2 regions of the Spirosoma fluminis genome follow, and region 2 is predicted to be linked to the other one. Evidence: riboswitches for the same ligand, from Rfam matches in the RefSeq annotation. Region 2 holds a riboswitch; the other holds the start of a gene.

Region 1 (3,210 bases), on a different contig from region 2:
GTGCCCTTAATCCTGAATCGGTACGGCTGGCAGGAAGTGTTCTGGATCACCGGCGCCCTGGGTTTCGTCTGGCTGATCTTCTGGCTCATCTTTTATGACGTGCCGGCCCGGCAGCACCGACTAACTGAGGAAGAGCATCAGTACATCATCAGCGGTCAGGCGTTGGATAGAGAGAAAACCGATGAGCAGGGTTCGATAAGCTGGTTTAAGCTTTTTACGATGCCGCAAACCTGGGCCATGATTGCCGGAAAAGGCTTGATTGATCCAATTTACTGGTTTTTTCTATTCTGGTTACCTTCCTATTTTTCATCAACCTTCAGCCTTGATCTGAAGAAACCCAGTTGGGAATTGATGATTATCTATACCGCTACCACGGTTGGCAGCATCGGCGGGGGCTACGTATCGTCCTGGCTAATCCAGCGCGGCTGGCCGACAATTAAAGCCCGGAAAACGGTTCTGATTGTATTTGCCGGGTTGGAGGTGTCCATCATTCTGGCGCAGTTTGCTACCAATGTTTGGGTTGCCGTAGGGTTAATCAGTCTGGCCGTAGCCGTCCACCAGGCGTGGGCAACCAACGTATTTACGTTGGCGTCCGATCTGTTTCCCAAGAAGGCGGTTAGCTCGGTTGTCGGTATAGCGGGTATGGCTGGTGCGGTGGGTGGAATTCTGTTTCCAATGCTGGTCGGCAGTTTGCTCGATGACTACAAAGCCGCCGGAAATCTGTCTGGCGGGTATAACGTACTGTTCACTATCTGCGGCTTTACGTATCTGGTTGCCTGGCTAATCATTCACTTGCTGACCCGGAAGACTAACGAAGAAAAGCCGGTTGGTACAACGTATCAGGTAGAACAAAGTAAGTCTGTTTAACTGTAGCACAGGCTTCAATTAGCTACTTAGCAGCGGGGCCTAGCGTCAGCCGTTTTTTCATAATTCTATACTAATACTTAGCCTGGTAAAGCTTAGTACCGGCACTCCTGCAGGGAAGTGCCGGTTTTTTTATTGCGCTATTCACTCTACCTTTGCGGCTGAGTTTTTGGTGCCTGATGTCACTTCGTAGTGGCTTTCACGGCTTAAAAGGGAAGTTGGTGTGAAGCCGACGCTGTCCCCGCAACTGTAAGTCTTTTTACAAACCGGTTCAATCTACGTAGCCACTGTGTTCACAATCAGCACGGGAAGGCTCGAACCGGTGAGACAAGCCAGGAGACCTGCCAAGGACCATCCGCTGTTTTGGTGTTCGGAGGAAATGCCCTGACCGCGCGCCGTTTCGACTGAAACGGTTGCACACGATTTGACGACAGTTCATTTTGTTGACACGAACCCTGCATCGGTGGGTGGCTCTGCTGTTTGTTTGCCTGCTGGCGACTGCGGTTGGCTTTGCGCAATCTAATACAGCTCCGCGTGCGGAAACCCGGACGGATTCGTCGGCTACGGCCTCTACCGTATCGCTGTCGACGGTAACGGTACGTGCCATCGCGCCCGAGCGATTTCTGGCGGGGCAGAAGCTGCAACGAATTGATTCAGCAACTTTACTCCAGTTTCGGTTTGGGACAATTACAGACCTGTTGGCGTTGAATACACCGTTGGCGTTCAAGAATTATGGTCCCGGTCAGTTAGCAACCGTATCATTTCGGGGAACATCGGCTAACCATACGGCTGTGCTTTGGAACGGAATTAACATCAACCAGCCAAACCTGGGTCAGACCGATTTCTCGACCTTACCCGTTGCGGGTTTCGATCGATTAGCAATTCAGTACGGATCATCGGCTAGTGCCGTTGGGTCCGATGCTGTGGGAGGAAGTGTCTTGCTGGGCAGTAGTCCAACGTATGCTAATGGCGTAACCGTCACACTCGGTCAGCAGTTTGCCAGTTTTCACAATAACAACACCCAGGTTGGTGTGCGTTACGGAGCGCCTTTAGGGAAAAACTGGCAACTATCCGGCAAAACGTTTGCCTACCGAAACCAATACAACAACGCCTATCCGTACAGCGAACGCCGGAATTATTTCGTCGAACAATCGACAACGGCCCAGCGAGGGTTTGTGCAGGATTTGTATTTTCAGCATAAGAACGGCAGGCAGCTTTCGGTGAATGCCTGGCTGTCGGATAATGATCTGATTGTAAGTCCGCAGGATGTTATTGCCCGCGAACGGACCCGAACGCAATCGGCGCGTCTGCTTACGACCTACGAAGCAAATCAGCTAACCCTTCGGTTAGGCTGGATTCGTGATGTGTACGACTACGCGAAAAGCAATTTCGACGCGCCGAGCCACACGCAAACCGACCGGTTTGTGGGCCGTGTCGAGCGTGAGTTTAAACTAATGCCGACCCAGGCAAATGCGCAGCTAACCTTGCGAGTTGGCGGAGAGTTATCTCATTATCGCACGCTGACCGATGGGTATGGCGGGCAGCTGATCACGGAAAACAGGGGGGATTTGTATGCACTGCTGCGCTATGAAACCACGCGCTGGCTCGTCTCGGCTAACCTTAGGCAGGGGTTTGTGACTCGTTTCAATCCGCCCCTAACGCCTTCGCTTGGTGCTGAGTACCGGCTCATACAACGTAACGAGTTTGCGCTGACGGCCAAAGGGTCAATCAGTCGCAGTTACCGCGTACCGACTTTAAATGAGCGTTACTGGCAAAACCTGGGCAATCCAAACCTGCTTCCCGAGGATGGATTTAATGTAGAGGGAGGAGTAGCCGCCAAAGCCAGCTTAACCGAAAAGGTAAGCCTGACCGCCGAAGCAACCGCCTATCGCAACCGGGTCGATAACTGGTCGTACTGGAATCCGGATTACGGCTATCGTGTCGAAAATCTTCAACTGGTTGTGGCGCGTGGCGGAGAGTTCACCACAACGGTTACCTACGCGCATGGGCTCTGGCTGGCGGGTGTTCGGGTGGGCTATGCCCTTACGCGATCGTCGCAGGAGCGGGCGTATAGTACGTACGCGCAGGATGTCGTCGGCAGCCAATTACCCTACGTGCCCATACACACGGGCACATTAAATGCCTACCTGCAACGTGGCCGCACGCGCCTGACGGTACAGACGCAAGCTAATTCTCGTCGCTACATTACGTTCGATGAGAGCCAGTATTTTAAGGGCACTACGTTAACGAACGTGTTGCTCGAAAGTGCCGTAAAGCTTGGTCCCATGCCTGTCCGGGTGCAGGGCCAAATCAATAACGTATTTGATGCGCTGGCGTTCAGCGTCA
Region 2 (3,210 bases):
CTATCCGGAAGGCCATAACCGCCCAGTTGAGGTAAGTCGCCCAGTTTTTCCGGCGAAGGGGAAGACCCTCCCGCAGTGCAGGCTCGTCAATCTGAATAATGCCGATACCGGCCGCTTCCAGATCAGCCACTTCATCATGAATGGCCAGGGCGATTTGCAGACACGTATCCCGCCGGGGCTGGTCGTCGCGCACGAATGACCATTGCAGAATAGTAACCGGTCCCGTAAGCATCCCTTTTACGGGTTTCTGGGTTAGTGACTGCGCGTATTGCGCCCAGCGAACAGTCATGGGTTGGGGCCGCTGTACGTCGCCATAAATGATCGGAGGTTTCACACAACGGGACCCGTAGCTTTGTACCCAGCCGTTTTCGCTAAAGGCAAAGCCATCGAGCAACTCCCCAAAATATTCGACCATGTCATTCCGCTCAAACTCGCCGTGCACCAGTACGTCCAGGCCAACGTCTTCCTGCCAGCGGATGGCCTGTTCTGTTTCCGCCCGGATGAAGGCTTCGTATTCCTCCCGCGTTTTTTCGCCTTTTTTGAACTTAGCCCGATTGGCCCGCACCGCATCGGTCTGCGGAAATGAACCAATGGTCGTTGTAGGAAACATCGGCAACTGCAGCCGTTGGTGTTGCAGGGCCTGACGCTGGGGAAAGGCATTCGACCGGTTGGCGTCCTGCTCACGGAGTTGACGTAAGCGTTGCTGCACTGCTGGTCGGTTAATCTGACTTGACTGCTGGCGAGCCAGTAAGGCGGCTTGATTGACGGCCAGTACGTCGGTGGCCTTCTGATTCGCTGGCTCCAGGCTAAGCGTCGTCAAAATAACAACTTCGTCGAGCTTCTGGCGGGCAAAGGCCAGCCACTGTTTAGTATCGTTCGTCAGGCCTGTTTCCTGCGTTTCAGTCGCCAGGTCACAGGGAACGTGCAGTAGCGAGCAGGATGGTGCAATCAGAACCCGCTCGGCACTAATGGCCGTCACCACGCGCTGAATCGTTGCCAACGAGGTCGTCAGGTCATTAATCCAGATGTTCCGACCATCGACAACGCCCAGTGATAAAGCGGTTTTCCGGTGAACAAAATCAGTTTTTAGAATATCGTCCAGCTGGGTCGGGCAACGGACCAGATCGAGGTGCAGCGCGTCAACGGGCAGTTGGAGAACCAGATTCAGGTTCGCACCGTAACATTCAAAATAGCTGGCCAACAGCAGATTCAGCGCCGGGAATTGATTGCGCAGACGCCGATAAACCATATCCAGCATTTCGCGCTGGTGCACTGTTAAATCCAGGGACAGGCAAGGCTCATCGAACTGAATCCAGGTGGCACCAAGTTGCTGTAAGCGGCTAAGCAGCTGTTCATAAACCGGTACCAAACGGTCGAGTAAGTCCAGCCGGTCGAAGCCCGCTTCCTTCTCTTTGCCCAGCAGCAAATACGATACGGGACCTAACAAAACGGGTTTGGGCGTGGTCGTCAGGGTTTGCCGAGCTTCTTCGAAGTCCGTAAAGACTTTTTCCGAAAGCAGCGAAAACGACTGATCGGCCGAAAATTCAGGAACGATGTAATGGTAGTTCGTATCGAACCATTTTGTCATCTCCATCGCTTTCAGATCCAGTCCATCCTGCTGGTAGCCCCGGGCCATAGCAAAATAAAGACTCAGATGATCGGGCTCCGGTTTGTCGAGCAGCGGTTGAAATCGCTTCGGTACCGCACCGACGGTCAGGGACATATCCAGTACCTGATCGTAGAACGAGAAGTCATTGCAGGGAACCAGCGAGATGCCTGCCTGCTGCTGAGTCAGCCAGTTGTCCCGGCGTAGCTGCCGACCGACATGCTGAAGCTGCTCAGTGGTGATTTTGTTGGCCCAGAACTGTTCACAGGCCTTTTTGAGTTCGCGGTGGCTACCGATTCGTGGATAGCCGAGATTGTGTGCGATCATGTTGTAAATAAGATAAAATGGTTGATCGCGTTCGATGCCGAACTCCATACGCCTACCACTCGATCTGTTCTGTACACTACATGACACACCTGACCCGGCCTCGCAAAGAAGCAGGAATGAAGTAAGTCAATCGTGATGAAACCCAATCGCGTGTGGGCGTAATCAGCAACGCTAAAGGCAAGTCTCCTGGCTTGTGACGGTATCTGCCGTCCTTCTCACCCCAGGGCAACGGCGAACCGCTGGTGGGACAATGGACATCGAGGGCAAACCCTTTTTTAACTAGTCACTGACAGTAGCAACGTCTGCTCGTGATTCTCACACGATTCCTTTTTCATTCCCTGAACCTCTCAGGGAAACCATTAGCATGTTTGACGGAAAACAAAGAACGTTGAAACAAACTAACCGCATTCTGGCGGCAAAAACAAGGTGTCACCTGTCAATCAGTCCATCGGATTGGTTCGCCCCATTCAACCTGGCGCGATAAGCAGGTCAGCGTGAAGCGGATAAACGAGTGAACAGTTACTGCAACTCAGGCTAGTGACAGATCCAATTGGCCGTTCTCATGTTACGTTACAACACACGAACAAAGTGGGCTTCTCTGACGGGTTAACGGGTAATCACTACTTTTTTTTCGTTCGGTTGTAGTTTTTTAGTCGGGTCGGTTACTAACTAAGAAACAGCAAACGGAATCCAGCACAATGGCTACATCCTCCGAGAAAATCTTTCTTGAACACCTCAACCGGCACATCGGCATTGCGTACAAAATAAGCCAGGCATATCAGCCCGACGCAGATGAACGGGCCGACCTGCTTCAGGAAATGATTTATCAGTTGTGGCGGTCGTATCCGTCTTTTACGGGGCAGTCGAAGTTTTCGACCTGGATGTATCGCGTTTGCCTGAACACCGCTTTGGCCGACCGGCGAACTGCCCGCAATCGACAACACGAACCATTAGCGGCTCGCCATGAGCAGGTTCCCGACCCACCACCGGATGACCAGCAGGAGGCAATTCAATGGCTCTTCGACGCGATTGCTACGCTCTCACCCCTCAATAAAGCCATTATGCTGCTGTATCTGGATGACCTGAGTTACGAAGAGATCGCCAGCATCACCGGACTGTCGAAAGTCAACGTGAGCGTCCGGCTAGTCCGTACCAAGAAAGAATTAGAATCACGCTTAACGGCAAAATCATAAACCAACCTAACCGATGGCAACACTGGATGAATTGAAGAAGAAGTGGAATACGGACGCACCGAGCCCATCGGCATCCGCTCCGTA

What was found. Region 2 has a riboswitch for cobalamin ahead of metE (5-methyltetrahydropteroyltriglutamate--homocysteine S-methyltransferase). Riboswitches for the same ligand answer to the same signal wherever they lie in the genome.
Region 1: another riboswitch for cobalamin. It lies ahead of ACYVBJ_RS12595 (TonB-dependent receptor plug domain-containing protein); the one in region 2 lies ahead of metE (5-methyltetrahydropteroyltriglutamate--homocysteine S-methyltransferase).

The regions. Positions count from the first base shown of each region.
Region 1 covers NZ_BAAGZD010000007.1:235,984-239,193, forward strand. Annotated here, with positions in the region: gene ACYVBJ_RS12590 (MFS transporter) at 1-867, shown strand, start outside; cobalamin riboswitch at 1,018-1,227, shown strand; gene ACYVBJ_RS12595 (TonB-dependent receptor plug domain-containing protein) at 1,305-3,210, shown strand, end outside.
Region 2 covers NZ_BAAGZD010000010.1:81,972-85,181, forward strand. Annotated here, with positions in the region: gene metE (5-methyltetrahydropteroyltriglutamate--homocysteine S-methyltransferase) at 1-1,933, opposite strand, end outside; cobalamin riboswitch at 2,093-2,309, opposite strand; gene ACYVBJ_RS13970 (RNA polymerase sigma factor) at 2,632-3,126, shown strand; gene ACYVBJ_RS13975 (hypothetical protein) at 3,140-3,210, shown strand, end outside.